Regions from separate parts of the Clostridium sp. JN-1 genome, predicted to be linked through region 3. Evidence: riboswitches for the same ligand, from Rfam matches in the RefSeq annotation. Region 3 holds a riboswitch; each other region holds the start of a gene.
What was found. A riboswitch is a leader RNA that binds a small molecule or an ion and turns the genes downstream of it on or off. The one in region 3 is predicted to bind thiamine pyrophosphate.
Positions count from the first base shown of each region.

Region 1: linked by a shared signal. The riboswitch ahead of thiC (phosphomethylpyrimidine synthase ThiC) and the one ahead of thiS (sulfur carrier protein ThiS) in region 3 are both predicted to bind thiamine pyrophosphate.
Region 2: linked by a shared signal. The riboswitch ahead of thiD (bifunctional hydroxymethylpyrimidine kinase/phosphomethylpyrimidine kinase) and the one ahead of thiS (sulfur carrier protein ThiS) in region 3 are both predicted to bind thiamine pyrophosphate.
Region 4: linked by a shared signal. The riboswitch ahead of EBB51_RS06785 (ABC transporter permease) and the one ahead of thiS (sulfur carrier protein ThiS) in region 3 are both predicted to bind thiamine pyrophosphate.

Region 1 is NZ_CP033465.1:883,518-888,146, forward strand. It holds gene EBB51_RS04380 (metal ABC transporter substrate-binding protein) at 1-158, opposite strand, end outside; gene EBB51_RS04385 (metal ABC transporter ATP-binding protein) at 257-934, shown strand; gene EBB51_RS04390 (metal ABC transporter permease) at 927-1,769, shown strand; TPP riboswitch at 1,816-1,924, shown strand; gene thiC (phosphomethylpyrimidine synthase ThiC) at 2,016-3,329, shown strand; gene EBB51_RS04400 (methyl-accepting chemotaxis protein) at 3,580-4,629, shown strand, end outside.
Region 2 is NZ_CP033465.1:426,506-431,134, reverse strand. It holds gene thiE (thiamine phosphate synthase) at 1-478, opposite strand, end outside; gene thiM (hydroxyethylthiazole kinase) at 469-1,266, opposite strand; gene thiD (bifunctional hydroxymethylpyrimidine kinase/phosphomethylpyrimidine kinase) at 1,326-2,126, opposite strand; TPP riboswitch at 2,210-2,311, opposite strand; gene addA (helicase-exonuclease AddAB subunit AddA) at 2,349-4,629, opposite strand, start outside.
Region 3 is NZ_CP033465.1:986,024-990,652, forward strand. It holds gene EBB51_RS04845 (HesA/MoeB/ThiF family protein) at 1-22, opposite strand, end outside; gene EBB51_RS04850 (thiamine phosphate synthase) at 16-642, opposite strand; gene thiH (2-iminoacetate synthase ThiH) at 647-1,747, opposite strand; gene EBB51_RS04860 (thiazole synthase) at 1,759-2,529, opposite strand; gene thiS (sulfur carrier protein ThiS) at 2,598-2,792, opposite strand; TPP riboswitch at 2,851-2,959, opposite strand; TPP riboswitch at 3,016-3,115, opposite strand; gene EBB51_RS04870 ((2Fe-2S) ferredoxin domain-containing protein) at 3,286-3,585, shown strand; gene EBB51_RS04875 ([Fe-Fe] hydrogenase large subunit C-terminal domain-containing protein) at 3,582-4,629, shown strand, end outside.
Region 4 is NZ_CP033465.1:1,407,633-1,412,261, reverse strand. It holds gene EBB51_RS06800 (exonuclease SbcCD subunit D) at 1-818, opposite strand, end outside; gene EBB51_RS06795 (ABC transporter ATP-binding protein) at 924-1,652, opposite strand; gene EBB51_RS06790 (ABC transporter substrate-binding protein) at 1,674-2,723, opposite strand; gene EBB51_RS06785 (ABC transporter permease) at 2,745-3,530, opposite strand; TPP riboswitch at 3,618-3,726, opposite strand; gene EBB51_RS06780 ([Fe-Fe] hydrogenase large subunit C-terminal domain-containing protein) at 3,866-4,629, opposite strand, start outside.

The sequences.
Region 1 (4,629 bases), 100 kb from region 3:
GCATAAGCAAATTCACGCACAGCATTAAATGTAACTACAACTCTTATTTTTGAACCAGAATTTTTAACATTATCTTGAGGTTTATTGCTATTACTGCATCCAGCTGACGAAATTATCAAAAGTGCAGTTATAAATACAGTAAGTATTTTCTTTGACATTATACCACTCCTAGAAATTAGTGTTGCAAATCATTTGCATTTATATATATAATATATTTATGAAAAAAATTTGTCAATGAGATGATTGGAGGACAGATATGCTGAAAATTAGCAACTTGTATTTCTCATATAACAAGCATGCACCTTATATATTAAACAATATTAATTTAACTATAAATAATGGCGAATATGTATCCATACTAGGGGAAAATGGATGTGGAAAATCAACTTTAATAAAATTAATGCTCAATATTTTACAACCAACAAGCGGTACTATAATAAATGAAGCTAAAAATATTGGATATGTAGCACAAAAATCAGATTTCCTAAATTCACAGTTTCCAATTACCGTTTATGAAATGCTTGATTGTTATAGAAAATTGTTAAAGATAAAGGATAAGGGAATAATAACAAAGAGTTTAGAAACAGTAAATATGCTGGAATTTAAAAATTCACTTATAGGAAATTTATCAGGGGGACAATGTCAAAAGATATTTATAGCAAGAGCAATAATGGGAAATCCAGATTTGCTTATTTTAGATGAGCCATCTACTGGTGTTGATATAAAAAGTCAGAAAGAAATTTATAGCTTGATTAAATATTTAAATAGAAATAAATGCATAACTGTTATATCAATAGAACATAACCTTAAGGCGGCAATTTCAAATTCATCGCTTATATATCATTTGTCAAATGGAAATGGTCATATGTGCAAGCCGGATATATATATCAAAGAATATGTAGAGGCTAATGGAGGTAATAAATTTTATGTTTGATTATACATTTATGCAAAATGCTTTTATAATAGCTGTATTGATTTCAATACTTTGCCCGTGTATAGGTATTTTTTTGGTTTTAAAGCGATATTCCATGATAGGAGATACTCTATCACATGCTTCACTTGCAGGGGCTGCAATAGGACTTTTAACACAAAAAAATCCTATTTTTGCTGCATTTATATTTACTTCAATATGTGGAGTTTTAATTGAATTTTTAAGGGGCTATTTTAGAAAGTATGCTGAACTTATACTTGTAATAGTTATGTCATTGGGTGTTGGAATTGCAATTACCATAATGAGTTCTGGAATATTACATACAAATGTTGATTCATTTATATTTGGAAGTATACTTACAGTGTCAAGAGAGGATTTGTATACGGTCATTATACTGAGTGTTATATCATATATATTGATATTTTTCTCATATAATCAGCTTGTCTTTATTGCTTTTGACGAAGAAGCAGCAAAAATATCTGGAGTAAAGGTTAAAATGATCAACTATGTATTTGCAATATTGGTTGCAGCTACGGTTTCTGTTTCAATAAGGATAGTTGGGGTGCTTGTTTTAAGTTCAATGATTGCCCTGCCAGTTGCAACTGCACTGCAGCTTAAGAAAGGATTTAAAGTTACATTAATATCGTCAATAATATTTAGTATTATAGATGTTTTAATAGGTTTATTTTCTTCATATTATATAGGATGTGCACCAGGTGGATTGATTGCATTAGCATCTGTTGCAATGTTAGCTGTAGTTATGTTTTTAAAAAAAGTATCTAGTCTCAGCTGCTCTTATAGGTTATCTAATAAGAGTATTGCAAAAGAAAACGACTAAAATTATTGACAATAAAGTAAATGTGTGTTACTAATTAATTAAAATAAAAAATATTTTGGGGAGTCTGTGTTACAGACTGAGAGTGAGATTGAATCTTAAGACCCTTATGACCTGATTTGGGTAATGCCAACGTAGGGAAAACTTTATATAACTTTGAATTTAAAAGGTTTATTAAAAGGTTTGAAGAGGAAAGCATTACGTGGCTTTCCTCTTTTTGCGTATAAAATTGAAAGGGAGATGTATAAAATGAATTATACTACGCAGATGGATGCAGCTAAAAAAGGCATAGTTACAAGTCAAATGAAGACAGCAGCTGAAAAGGAAAATATGGATGTACAAAAGTTAATTAAGCTTGTTGCAGAAGGAAAGGTTGTTATTCCAGCTAATAAAAATCATAAGAAATTAAGTGCAGAAGGTGTAGGAAAGGGGTTAAAAACTAAGATAAATGTAAATTTAGGTATTTCAAAAGACTGCTGCAATATAGATTTAGAACTCAATAAAGTAAAAAAAGCAATAGAAATGAAAGCAGAAGCTATAATGGATTTAAGCTGCTTTGGAAAGACAAGGGAATTTAGAAGCAGGCTTATAGAAATGTCTCCAGCTATGATAGGTACAGTACCTATGTATGATGCAGTTGGCTTTTATGATAAGGAATTGAAGGATATAACTGCTGAAGAACTTCTAGGAGTTATAGAAACTCATGCAAAAGATGGTGTTGATTTTATGACTATACATGCAGGTATAAATAGGGAAACTGCACAAGTATTTAAAAGAAACCCAAGACTTATGAATTTTGTATCAAGAGGAGGAAGTTTACTATATGCATGGATGAATTTAAATAATAGAGAAAATCCTTTCTATGAGTACTTTGATAAGGTGCTTGATATATGTGAAAAATATGATGTTACAATAAGCTTGGGGGATGCATGCAGACCAGGATGTCTAGATGATTCAACAGATCCAAGTCAAATTAAAGAACTTATGACTTTAGGAGAGCTTACAAAGAGAGCGTGGAAAAGGAATGTACAAGTTATGATAGAAGGACCTGGACATATGGCTTTAAATGAAATAGAAACAAATATGTTACTTGAGAAAAAACTTTGTCATGATGCACCTTTTTACGTTTTAGGACCTATTGTGACTGACATAGCACCTGGCTATGATCATATAACTAGTGCTATAGGAGGAGCAATTGCAGCAACTTATGGAGCAGATTTCTTGTGTTATGTAACTCCAGCTGAACATTTAAGATTGCCAGATTTAGATGATATGAAAGAGGGAATTATAGCAGCGAAAATAGCAGCACATGCCGCAGATATTGCAAAGGGAGTTAATGGTGCAAGAAATTGGGATAATAAAATGGCTAATGCAAGAAGAGAACTTGATTGGAATAAAATGCTTGAACTTGCGATAGATCCAGAAAAAGCTAAAAGATACAGGGAGAGTTCAAGACCAGAAGATGAAAAAACTTGTACAATGTGTGGAAAAATGTGTGCAGTAAGGAATATGAACAAAGTCATGGAAGGCAAAAATATAAATATCCTAAGGGATGATGATTAGAAAGTATGTGAAAATATGAGTTGAATTCCCATAATGATTAAAGTCATTATGGGAATTTTTATATACATCTTAAAATAATTTATTTATAGACGATATTAAAATAGTATAATAAATTGTATTATCTTAGTTTTCATTGTAATATTAGGTATGCGATTATTTATTTTCTAAAACGCATATACAACAGTTTAGATATGCGTTAATTTGCGGTGAAATTTATCGCTTTATAAAATCAATTTTGGGGGGAATAGTTGTGGAAATTAATAAGTTTAAAAGTTCTGTGAAATCTAAAATTTTATTGATACCAATAATTATAATTTTTATTATAATAGCTACTATAGCATGTGTATCTATAAGTATAGCTAAAAACAAAATATTGTTACAGATGAAATCAGATGGTATGACAATAGCAAATCATATTGGAGGTGAAATGGGAAGAAATAATATTTCTATGGATGAATTAAATGAATCAATAGATACTAGAATAAGAACACTTGGAGGTTTTATAGCAATTAATCAAGATAAAATCGATAATGATTATTTGACTACTCTTGCAAATAAATTTGAAGTTGATGAAATAAATGTTACTGATCCGTCTGGAAAGATTATTTATTCAAATTTGCCAACAAGTATAGGTACTGTATTTGATAGTAAAACGGATCCTTATAAAGTTTTAAAGGGAGATAAAGATATTTCTATAGAAGATATTAGAAAAAGTCGTGAAACTAATGATTATTTTAAATATGGATCTATTAAAAAAAGTGATGGAGGAGTTGCCCAAATAGGAATCTTAGCAAACAAAGTTAAAGTTTTAACTTCAAATTTGGAAGCACAAAACTTAATGGAAAGTTTGGCTAAAGATAATGGTATAGTATATGCACTATTTGTGGACAAGAATTTAAAAGTAACAGCTGATAGTGATAAAAATAAAATTGGTACTACTTTAGATGATGTTGGAAGTAGAACTGCTGCTGTTAATGGAAAAGTTTATTCTTCTGAGTATAAGTACGAAAATAAAGTTCAAGTATATGATATATTAGTTCCTGTTGTTAAAAATGGTAAAACTATAGGGGCAATTGATTTGGGAATGTCTATGGAAAATGTAAATAAAACTGTATTTATAATTACTGGTTCCATAATTGTTTTGGCACTTATAGCTTTCGCTGTAGCTGCGATTATACTTATTAAAATTTCAAAAAAAATAACCGCTCCTTTAAATGAATTAGTTGCAGTAGCTAAGAAAATAGAAGATGGGGATCTAAATAATGATATAACTATAAATAATACAGATGAAATTGGTATC
Region 2 (4,629 bases), 560 kb from region 3:
ATGGAATAGTTATCTCGCTGCATATTTTTTTAAGTCCATCTATTCCTATAGGAGTTTCTATATCCTTTTTAGTTCCTGTATAAAATACAGCTCCAAGTCCAACATAATCTGCTCCACCTTTTTCTGCTTCTACGGCTTCTTTTACATTTCCTGCTGATATTCCTATGATTTTGTCTTTTCCAAGTATTTTTCTTGCTATTTTAAGAGGCATATCGCTTTGCCCAATATGTACTCCATCAGCATCAATAGCTTGAGCAATATCTATCCTGTCATTTATTATTATAGGTACATTGTAATAATCAGTAACAGATTTTACCTGAAGTGCTGTTCTATAAAATTCTCTAGTAGATGCATCTTTTTCTCTTACTTGAACTAAAGTAGTTCCACCTAATATTGCTTGCTCGACTGCATCTTTTAACTCAATTCCATTTAAAAAACTCCTATCCGTTACAAGATATAATCTATAATCTACTTCCATTCAATTTTACCTTCCTTCTTTAAATCATCTTCAGTTAAGCTGTAAATATGATCCATTAACTTAACTTTAAAACTTCCAGGGAACTTAGCTTCCTTATAAGCAGCTTCGCCTGCTAAATTCATGGAAAGTATTGCTGCAGCACATGATAAAAATTTATCTTCTTCACATCCAGCAGCCGCACCACAAAGTGCTCCAAGCATACATCCAGATCCAGTTACCTTAGTGAACATTTCAACACCATTTTTAATAATAGCACTTCGCGTTCCATCTGTAATATAGTCTTCTTTTCCAGTAGCTGCAGCTACACATTTATATTTGTTTGCAACACTAATGCAAGCTTCCAATACGCCTTTCCCATCATCTAATGAATCCACACCTCTAACTTTTGCATCCATTCCTGCTAAAAATTTTATTTCCCCGGCGTTTCCCTTTATTACATCCACATGCCCTACTTCTAAAATTCTATTTATAACAGAAATTTTTCTGGGAATTGCTCCACATGCTACTGGATCAAGCACTACTGGAATGTTATTTATTTTTGCAGAAGTACTTGCTAAAATCACAGCTGCTTCTTGTTCCTTATTAAGTGTTCCCAAGTTTATATAAAGTGCTGATGAAATTTTTACAAAATCAAAAACCTCATCATAAGCTTCACACATGGCTGGTGATCCTCCAAATGCAAGTAATATATTTGCGCAATCATTTATAGTTACACTATTAGTAATACAGTCAACAAGCGGAACATTCTTTTTAATTTTAGTTAATACTTGAGAAACCTTATTCATCATGCCTTCATTATACATTCTATATCCCCCTCAAAATGAATTTAAATTTATTTTTATATTGTTTAAAATTTTATACCTGCTAATTTATACAATTCTACAAAGTGGCCAACAGGTCCAACCCCATTCCCAATAGGAAAAGAATTTTCTATAGCTTTAGTTATGTACTCCTTAGAAAGTCTAACAGATTCTGATACACTTAAACCGCGGCTTAAAAACGAAGCTGCAGCAGAAGATAATGTACATCCAGTACCATGTGTATTTTTTGTATCAATTCGTCTGCCAACTATCCTAATAAAATAATTATCGCTTAATAATATATCATTTGCATCATTAAGCCTGTGTCCACCTTTAATAAGTACATTTTTTACTCCTAACTTACTTATTCTCTTTGCTGCTTCTTTCATATCTTCTTCGTTTTTTATTTTCATTTTGGATAAAACCTCTGCTTCAGGTATATTTGGAGTAACTAAATCAGCAATTTGAATAAGCTCCTTTAAAGATTCTTCTGCTTCAACCTTAAGCAAATGATATCCACTTTTAGACACCATAACAGGGTCAACCACTATATTTTTAGCCTTATACTTTATTAAAAGTTCCTTTATAGCTTTTACAGTTTTACTATTTGAAACCATTCCTATTTTAACAGCATCGACTTTTATATCATCAAATATAGACTTAATTTGAGCTTCAACCATTTCAGGGCTAACATCCATAGATTTTTGAACCCCAACTGTATTTTGTGCAGTTATCGCAGTTATAACACTCATACCATATACACCAAGAGCACTCATAGTCTTTAAATCAGCTTGTATTCCTGCACCCCCACAGCTATCAGAACCTGCAATAGTCAATACTTTTTTCATATTATACACCTCTCATTAAATGAAATAGATTAATAATAAATTTTTATAAAAATAAAATGCACTGCCGAAAAGCAATGCATTTAGATTTCTTTATTACTGCTTCCCTACGCCAATATTAACTGGATCAGGTTCAAAGGGTTAGAAAAAGTTTCCTCTCAGCCGCTAGGGCACCCCCACAATCATTATTATTCAATTTATATTATCATTATATACACATAAATTTTAAATTTCAACAGCTGTATTATTTGAAAACAAATATAAATATTTATTTTTAACCTTTTTTTGAGTTATCTTTTCTAAAGCCTTAGAGTAATATTCTAACTGAAATTTATATTTTTGTTTAATTTCCTGTATATCTTTAGCATAATCAGTTTTATAATCTATTAAAACCAGATCATCGTCTTCTTCAAAATAGCAATCTATAATTCCTTGAATCAATATTTTTTCATTTTCATATAGATCTTTAGGTAAATCCCTATATATCTCTGTGCTGCTTAAGTTTATAATAAAGGGTTTCTCCCTATATACACTATTTGAATTTAACATTCTTTTTCCAAGACTTGAATTAAAGAAGTTTAGTATTTTTTTAGCATCTGCACACTCTGCTTCTTCTTTTGTTATAAATCCTCTAGTAACTAAGCCTTCAATTTGATCACTTATTTCCTCATAAGTACATACCTTTTTTAAATTTAGTTTTTGCATAACAAGATGTACAATCGTTCCTCTTTCAGCACTTGATATGTTTCTAGTTTTTTGTAAAAACCTAGGCGTATTCAATGATATATTATCAAACAGCAATTTACTATCGTCATCTTGAACAAGCAAAAACTTTCTTTTAAGTTCCGATACTGACATCTTAGCGCTTATATTCTGAGCCCCTTCATACTTATACTTCCAATTAAGCCTTCTATAAACTTCTTTACTAAACTTACTGATATCCGAACTTAAGTCTATATTATCTATATACTCAACTATATTTTTTTCATCATTTTGGTTATCCAAATTCTTTTTAAAGTCAGATTTATTATACAAGTTAACCTTCCACTTAGACTTATCTTCTACAATATACTTTGAAGTCGTGAGATTTCCAATTTGTCTTATTATACTCCCATCTCTGTGTCTTGCTAGTGCTGCTCCTATCCAGTCAAGATAACTTCTTGCACTTATCGTATAGTACTCTGGTATTTTATGTTGACTGGATTTAGAACCTTCACACCACTTTTGGCACGTCTTTTGAGTATCATTTACCATACCAGTTAAAATTAACTTTTCCTTTGCCCTAGTAAATGCTACATATAATATTCTCATTTCCTCAGATAAAGTTTCAACTTTTATCTTTCTCTTTATTATTTGTTTAGGTAAAGTAGGATAACTTATTCTCCTTTTAGGATCGACAAAATCAGCTCCAAATCCAAGCTCGCTGTGAAATAATATACTCCTGTTCATATCCATGAAGTTGAAGTTTTTACCTGTTCCAGAGAGTATAACGACTGGGAATTCAAGTCCTTTACTTTTATGTATACTCATAATTCTAATTACATTTTCATTTTCTCCTAGTATTTTGGCACTTCCCATATCTCCGCTGCTATTTTTAATCTTATCTATAAAGTTTATAAAGTTAAACAATCCTTTATAACTAGTATTTTCATATTGCACAGCCTTATTAAATAGCATTCTCAAATTTGCCTGCCTTTGATTTCCACCTGGCATAGCACCAACAAAACCATAATAACCTGTTTCAGTATACAAGTACCATATAAAACTGTTTAAATCCATATGTAAAGATTTGCTTCTCCAAGTGTCCAATCTCTTTAAAAATGTAGATACCTTTAACTTGAGTTCTTGACTTATATGGTCTAGTTTATATTCTATAATATTTTCACCGTTATTCTGAGGATTATATTCAAAGTATTTATCTATAATCTTCATTGCACTATAAAAAGTTATCTCACTATTTACCATTCTTATATCTATAAGCTCTTCTGGTTCAAATGACTCTATTGGAGACCTTAATACAGCTAAAAGTGGTATATCTTGCATAGGATTATCTATTATTTTTAGTAAACACATAATAGTCTTTATTTCCGCAGCATCAAAATATCCTACAGCTGTATCTGCAAATACTGGTATACCTTGATTCATTAGTTCTTCAACATATACTGGAGCCCAATTTGATGTTGCACGCAGAAGTATAACAATATCTTTATACTCAACATGCCTGTAATCATCTGTACTTTTATCGTAAATCATAAAATCATTGTCTTCATTCACAATCTCATTTATCTTTTTTGCAACTAACCTTGCTTCTACCTGAATGTTATCTGGGTTTTCTTCATCTTCATCATTTGGTATAAACTTATCAAATTTACCTTGAGGTCGTTTTAACTCTTTTTTATCTATCAAGTTAAGCTCAATTGATATATCACTTTGACTTTCTTTAAAATCAGCACCGCATTCAAGGAATTCAGAATCATTATAATCAATTTCCCCAACCTTTTTAGAC
Region 3 (4,629 bases):
CACGCATCTTTTCTGTCAGCATTTGCATTCCTCCGTTTTAACTTCTTTAAAGTGTTTTTTTAAGTTGTTTGTTGTGATAAATGGATCGCTTGAAGTCATAATAAGAGACATAACTGCAGCACCACTAACTCCGGTTTTTAATACGCTGTCTATGTTATCTTCATTTATTCCACCTATAGCTATGACTGGTATTGTAACTTTACTTAATATATCTTCTAAAAATGAAATTCCCCTGCCTTTGAGTCCTTTTTTGCAGTTCGTTTCAAAAACATGACCTGCAAGAAGATAGCTGGCTCCTTTTTTATATGCATTTACGGCTTCTGTAGTACTGTGTACAGACACTCCAATAATGCCTTTAAACTTAATTCCACTATTCATATAATTTTCATAACTTGTCTGAAATCCTTCAGCATTTAATTTTAAAGCGGCATCGAGGTTACCATTTACTATAAGAGGTGTATTCCTGATTTCAGTAATCCTTCTAATTTCATTTCCTATTTGAATTATTTGATTACAATTAAGATCCTTTTCTCTGAGTATTATGGCATCAATACCACCTAAAACTGCCTCGTCTATTATATGAAATAATTTTTTTGGGGGGGCTAATTTTCTATTTGTGACCATGTACAATTTTTTACCCATACTATCATAGTCCCCAATCTTTCATTACTGGGAAATATCCTTTGGATACTATTACATCCTTAATTTCAGTAAGACTTCTTTTATCAGATATATCAAATTGTTCTTCACCTGGATTTACCTGAGTATGTCCTCCAACTTCTGTAGATACTCCCGCTGACATTTTAGTTACTCCAAGTTGGATAAGATTGTTACGCATTTCCATACATTCACGTGTTGTTATGTTTGTGCCAGATCTTGGTACAAATAGTTTAAGGGCAAGTAATATTTGAACCATATTTTTATCGCTTATTTCATGAAGGTCATTAAATGTTCCAGCATGAGGTCTTATTCTTGGAACTGAAAAGTTTACATCGACTCCTTTAAACTTATTTTGAATATATGCACCGTGAAGTCCTCCAAGAAAAGCTTCCCTGTGCCAATCGTAAAGACCATATAATGGACCGAGACCTATAGAATACATACCAGCTTCACAAGCTCTTTCAGGAGTTTCAAGTCTATATCTATAGTTTTTCTTTGGACCAGCAAGATGCACTTTTGAATAAACTTCTTCATTATATGTTTCCTGGTACATTGTAAGGCTGTCTGCACCAGCTTTTATCAATTCGCTGTATTCTTCTTTTGTTAGTGAATATATTTCAAGACATATTGAACTGAAATATTTTTTTAAAATCTTTACACAATCTCTTATATATGAGACTGGCGAATATATTCTGGATTCTCCAGTTAGAAGTATTACATGCCTGAACCCCATGTCATATACTGCTTTAGCCTCTTTGTCTACTTCTCCAATGGTTAAAACTTTTCTATTTATTTTATTTGTGCAGTTATATCCGCAGTATGCGCATCTATTTTCACAATAGTTGGCAACATACATTGGAGTATATAGTACAACATTTTTACCAAAATACTTAATGGATATGTTATGAGCTTTCTGTGCCATTTCTTCAATATGTTTTTCAGCAGCTGGAGAAAGTAGTGCTAAAAACTCCATTTCATTTATGCTATCTTTTGAAATTATTCTTTCAATTTGTGAATCTGTAACATTATTAAAAAATTTATCATAGTCAAATTCCTTATATTTTTGAACTACATCATAAAAACTCATTTTTACACTTCCTATCTTAAAAATCCTGTAAGAGGAGATGATGGGGCAGCAAATTCTCTTTCAATGCCCGGCTTTGCAAGGAATGCTTTCCTACCTGCTTGTACTGCAAGTTTGAAAGCTTCAGCTATAAGTACTGGATTTTCAGCTGCTGCAAGAGCAGTATTGGCAAGTACTGCATCAGCACCCATTTCCATAGCTTCTGCAGCATGAGATGGTTTGCCTATACCAGCATCTACGACAATTGGAATATCTATTTCATTAATTAAAATTCTTAGAAGTTCCTTAGTTTTAAGCCCTCTGTTAGTACCTATAGGTGCACCAAGAGGCATTACTGCTGAAGCACCAATATCTACAAGCCTTTTTGCATCCATTAAATCTGGATTTATATAAGGAAGTACTACAAATCCTTCTTTTGCAAGAGTTTCAGCAGCTTTTATAGTTTCATAGTTATCCGGAAGAAGATATTTGTTATCTGGAATTACTTCGATTTTTACCCAGTTTCCACATCCCATTGCCTTGGAAATATGTGCAAGTCTTATAGCTTCTTCAGCATTTCTAGCACCTGATGTATTTGCAACAAGTATGCAATCTTTATTTATAAAATTTAATATATTGTCATCTGAATCTGTAGAGTGAATATCTATACGTCTCATGGCTACTGTTACAACTTGAGCTTCGGAACTTTTAAGTACCTCTGGAATTATTTTATTTGATGTAAATTTCCCAGTTCCAACAAAAAATCTGCTATTTATTTTTTTATTTGCTATTACTAATTCATCCATAAAATTAACTCTCCTTTTTTATTATGTTATTAAAAAATTAATATTGTGTACGTTTACTAAATCATAGATTAACCGCCTCCGACGTAACGGATAATTTCTACTTTAGAACCACTTGAAAGCTTTTTAATTTTATAATTATCTTTATCTACTATATTCAAATCCGATTCAACTACAACTGTTTCTTCATTTATGTTTAGTTTGTCCAATAACTCAGATACAGTTAAGTTGTCAGCAAAATTCATTTCTTCTCCATTTACAATCACTTTAAGACCTCCTTTCAAAAAAAATATGGAAAGCAAATAATGCTTTCCATAAAAATCAAACATATCAAATAAAGTTTCCTACGTTGGCATTATCCAAATCAGGTTGTAATGGTAAAAGATAACATCTTACTCTCAGCACATCTATATGAGCTCCCATACAATATTGTATTTACTTTTAAAACAAAAAGGAGTACTTATGTTGTTAAGCACTCCTTGAAATATACATATTAATTGATTTGCATCCCTACGGTAGTGTTAACTACATCAAGTTCAAAGGGTCAGGTTTTAACCTTCTCAACCAAACGGTCCCCCTGCAAACACTTTTATTAACTTATATACATATAATACCACTTATTTAGATATGTGTAAACAGTTTATACAAATTATACATGTATAATTTTTTCACTTTTTCATTTAAAATTATATTATAAAAACTTTAAACAGACATAAAAACAGTTTATCATATTAAAAAAATTTGTGCTTAGAAAGGAAAATGTATAATAAATTTTTATGTATTTTTATTGTACAAGGTGAAAATATGATAATAATTAGTATTTGTGTAGGAAGTGCGTGTTATTTAAAAGGCTCACAAAATGTAATAGAAAGTCTTCAAAATTTAATTTTAAAATATCAATTAAAAAGTTTTGTAGAATTGAGGGGATCTTTTTGTTTAGGATATTGTGCACATGATGTTTCAGTGAAAATTAATGAAGAAGAAAAAGTATATTCTGTTAATGAAAATAATATAGACAAATTTTTTGAAAACGAAATATTGGGGAGGATAAAAAAATGAAGTACATGAACTTTTCCAGTGCGAATTGCAAAAACTGCTATAAGTGCTTACGTTCATGTCCGGTAAAGGCTATAAAATTTAAAAATGAGCAAGCTGAAATTGTAGAAGATAGATGTATAGCATGCAGTCATTGTCTGGGAATATGTCCTCAAGATGCAAGACATATAGTAAGTGATTTGGAAAGAGTTAAATATGCTGTAGCTTCTGGTAAAAAAGTTATAGCAAGTGTGGCACCTTCTTTTCCAGGAGCTTTTGATATAAACGCTAACAAGTTTGTTCACTTACTAAAAAAGTTAGGTTTTAAATATGTGGAAGAAACAGCAGCTGGAGCAGATGTAGTTTCTAATTTATATAAAGAATATATAAAAAGTGAAAATAAACGAGTATATATATCTACGGCATGTCCTTCTGCTAACTATTTGATTGAAAAGTATTTTCCAAGTTTAATTCCTTATATGATTCCGGTAGTGTCACCAATGATTGCTCATGGAAAATTATTAAAAGAGGTATATGGACAAGATAGTTTTGTAGTGTTTATTGGACCCTGTATAGCTAAAAAAATTGAAACTCAGAGTCTTAAAAATAAAGAAGTAGTAGATGCAGTACTATCTTTTGAAGAAATTCCAAGTTGGATTCAAAGTTTGAATATGCAGATAGAAGATTTAGAAGAAGAATTTGATGAAAATTCATTTATGAATGGAAGAAACTATCCAATGTTAGGTGGTATAGTAAAATGTATATCTTCTGCTATAGAAGAAAAAAAGTTAGAAACTATATCTGTAAGTGGAATAGAAGAATGTATGGAATTATTTAAAAGTATTGAGAAAAAAGAAATTGATCATGTTTTTATTGAAGTTAACGCTTGCAAGGGAAGTTGTATAGGTGGACCTAAAATGATTAATAATGAAAAAGGATATTATAAAAGGGTCCAAAAGGTTAAGAAATATATTAGCAGCAAGTGTTTTACTAATAAAAGTAAGATACATCTAAACAATCATATAGATTTTGCTGCAGTATTCACAGATAAGCAGATAAAAAAACAAA
Region 4 (4,629 bases), 420 kb from region 3:
TTTAAAAAGTAGACACTTGCCTTGTTATTTCTCTCTTTTTTACTATATTGAATTGGAGAACCGCTGTAAATTATAGGTGTATCCCCTATATTAAATTTTTGAGTCTTATGTAAATGCCCTAAAGCTATATACTGAGCTTTGCTAGGAAGAGAATCAATTGCAACTGCATAACTTCCTCCAAGTTGAATAGAACGCTCTGAATCCGAAATTTCTCCTCCAGAAATATAAATATGTGATGTCATTATATTTATAGTATCTTCCCTATACTTTTGAGAAAGTTTATTAAATATTTCTCCTATTTTACAAGAATAACTTTTTTGAATTTTTTTCTCGTCACTTTCTTCAGAGATTATCTCTCCAAGTCTCTTTTCACTCGGATATGGAATTGTTATTATAACTGCATTTTCACCATTTATCTTTAATTCAATATAACCTTCACCTGAATCAACTATCATAAACTTTCCACATCTGCCCTTTTCAATTGTACTCTTAGGCATTCCAAGTATAATTATTCCCTGTTCTCTTGTAAGTGGTCTTATAGCCTCTAATCTTTCAGGACTGTCATGATTGCCTGCAATTATCAAAACAGCTCTATTCCCATTTTTTGATATTCTCTTTATAGCATCACAGAATAAATTTTCTGCTCTTGCTGGAGGATTTGCTGTATCATATACGTCTCCAGCTATAATAACTAAATCTGCTTCTTTTTCATTAACTATATCAACGAATTCGTCTATAAACTTTTTTTGCTCATCTAATCTGCTGTTTCCTTCTAATGTCTTACCCAAATGCCAATCTGAGGTATGAATAATTTTCAAAGTATCACTCCACCCTTGTTATAATTCTTATTTAATTCTCAATATAAATTATAATACATAAAAGGATATCATTCATAGATAAATTCTAATGATATCCTTTTACTTTTACAATAAAGCAAGTATTTTTCTTTTTATATTTAAAAATTCATCTGAAGTTGTAATATCTCTTGTCCTTTGTTTTGGCAAATCAACATTTATACAACTTTTTATGCATGCAGGTTTATCTGAAAGTATATAAATTTTATTAGAAAGATATATAGCTTCTTCTATATCATGTGTTATAAATAATATAGTTATTTTTAAATCCTTAATTATACTTAAAAGCCAGTTTTGCATTTTTGTCCTTGTTATAGCATCTAGTGCACCAAATGGTTCATCTAAAAGCATAATATTACTCGAATCCATATAAGTTCTGAGGAAGGCAGCTCTTTGCCTCATTCCACCTGATAACTTAGAGGGATACTTGTATTCATAACCTTTTAAGCCGTACATTTCAAAGTATTTTATGACTTCACTTCTTGCTTCAGACTTACGTTTTCCCTTTATATAAAGCGGCAGTGCAACATTATCTATGACTTTTTTCCAAGGAAGAAGCAAGTCCTTTTGATGCATATAACTTATTTCTCCATCTACAAGCACGCTTCCACTATCTGGTTTTAATATATCAGATACTATATTTAATATAGTGCTCTTACCGCTCCCACTTGGTCCAAGTAAGCTTACAAATTCTCCATCATCTACCTCAAAACTTATATCATCTAATATCTTGTCTCCATCAAAGGATTTTGACACATTTTTAAGTACAATTTTTTTGCAAATATTTCTTTCATCCAAAACCTTTATCTCCTTTTACTTCTACTTAGCTGGAAGGAAATCATTCGTAAATGCATCTTCTGCCTTCATATTCTTATTTATAAGCTTTTTACTCATAAGAAACTTAGTATAGTTATCCCAAACAGATACCTTCATTTCACCCCATCTTGGAGCATCATCCTTATACTTAGTTTTCATATATTCTTGACTTTCAAGTGCAAGCTTCTTGTCAATTTCAGGTGCATTTTTAACTAATATATTTGCTGCATCCTTAGGGTTGTCTATGCAATATTGATATCCTTTAGAAGTTGCTTTCATAAATTTTTTAACTAAATCAGGTTTATTTTTAAGCGTACTTTCATTTGCTATTAAAACAGGAGTATAATAATCTAAATCAGGATTTAACTTCCTAATTTCTATAAAGTTAAGTGGTACATTCTTAACCTTTGCTTCTACTCCAGTCCATCCTTCATATATCCATGCAAAATCTACATCTTTTTTTGTAGCTGCAAAGAAATCTTGAGTTCCAATATCTACAATTTTGAGTTTACTATAATCAGCTCCTTGACTTTGCATAACTGATTCTATTACAGCTTTTTCAGAAGGTGAACCCCATCCACCATAAGTCTTTCCTTCAAAATCCTTTACTGACTTTATGTTTTTATCTGCAGGTGATGCAAATCCAGAAGTATTATGCTGAACTATGGCTGCTATAGCTTTTATGGGAAGTGGATTATCTGACGTTCTTGCATAAGTTACATCTTCTTGATAACTTACTCCAAAATCGCCCTTACCTGCAGCTATCAAATTTCCAACTGCTCCATCAGAAGGTTGAATTATTTGTACATCTAACCCTTCATCCTTATAATACCCTTTGTCTTTAGCCACATATAATCCAGTATGATTGGTATTAGGTGTCCAATCAAGTATTACCTTAACCTTAGTTAAACTTTTACTATCCTTTTTTTCTGATGTTTGAGTTCCACTAGAGCACCCCATTAGCAATATACCTATTAGTGCACTTGATGTTAAAATCTTAAAAATTCTTTTTTTATCCATATTAAAATATTGTTGGGTTATATAAATTCCCAACGTCCCCCCCTCATAAAGATACTAATTATTGATATTTTCTTTATCTTTTCTTTGCCACGGCATAAATATGTACTGAAGCACGTACATAAATAGAAATAGTGACATGCTAAGTACTATTACCACTATTATAGCTGCAAATATTTGATCAAGGGCATATGCATTTTTTGCCCTAACCATAAATATGCCAAGTCCTTTTTCTCCTCCAAGCCATTCTCCTATTATAGCTCCCATTATACTGTAAGTAGCTGCTATTCTAAGTCCTGAAAAAAATGAACCCAAACAACTAGGAAACTTTACGTAGATAAACTTTTGTATTTTTGAAGCTTTCATTATGTCCATGAGATTTAACATGTCTTTATCTGCACTGTCCAATCCATCTACAAGACTTATGACAATTGGGAAAAAACATACTAGTACAACAGTTATAACTTTAGGAAGTATTCCAAATCCAAACCATATTATAAATATTGGAGCAAGCGCTATAGTGGGTATGGTCTGAGATATAACGAGTATTGGATAAATGCATGCCTTTATGATTTTTATATTATCCATAAGCAGTGCAATTACTATTGAAAATACTATAGAAATTAAAAAGCCTATCATTGCCTCTTCTAACGTAATGTAAATATGAGGCTTTAGTTGTGGAAGAATTCTAAAAAAAGTTACTACTATATCCTTAGGAGATGGAAGTATATATTTAGGTATTCCTCCTCTATCTACAGCTATTTGCCATAAAAATATTAATATAAATTGAAAAATAACAGCCGCAATTTTATAAGTCGGCTTGTAACGATAACCATTTTTCATCTAATGCACACATCCTATATCAATTTTCTTAAATCACACAAAAACCTCTCTTCTCAATGGAAGAGAGGTCTTATATAAATTGAATTTTATTGACTATTATAAATTTCCTCCGTTGGCATTATCCAATTCAGGTTTTAAGGGTCGAAACCTAATAGTTTCCTCTCAAGCAGTAACTCTGCCTCCCCAAACTTATGTAATTATTTTAAAAATATCAACATAAAGTAGTATATCATTTTAAAGATGAATGTGTCAAACACTTAAAATTATTCTCTATCTATCATCTTTAATAAATTAACCTTCAAATAATATAATTAGTTTATTTTTTACAAACTATTTTATTCATTTATTAATATTCGTGATGATGCAGCTATTTCTTCACTTTTTGCTGTTAACTCTTGTATAACTGCTGATATAGTTTCTATTGAAGAATTAATTTCATTCATTTTGTTGTATAAATCCTCAGAAATCTTACTAATATCTTCTACTAAATTACTCATAGCATTTTCATCATTTTTTGTCGATGCAGCTACTTCTTTAGACTTATAAGCTAATTTTTTCACTTCATTTGCCACAACAGCAAATCCTTTTCCTTCTTCTCCAGCTCTAGATGCTTCAATTGACGCATTTAATGAAAGAAGATTTGTTTGGTTAGCAATACCTATAACTTGTTCGGATGCATTAGAAAAATTACCTACTGCATCTTCTATCTTATTTACGCCTACTCCTAAATGTTTAGAAGTATTTAATATACTAGAAACTTTTGATACTATATTCTGTATAGCTAAAGCACTTTCTTCATTATCCTTTGATACTTCATTTATGGATTCACATAAATCTTTTACATATCTCTTTAATTTTTCACTTTTCATTTCTCTTTCATTATTTAATCTTTGTATGTTTTCAATATTTTCTTCTATTTCTAGATTCTTTTCTTCTGATTTTAAAAATTCTTCTTCTACTTTCTTTTTTACAAAATGCAAACAATTTTCTTTTATATTAATTTTATTATAGATAGATTTGACCATATTATTACAAGTATTATATCCACATGCAGCACAATTCATATTTCTATCGTTATCTGCATACTTTAACATACTTT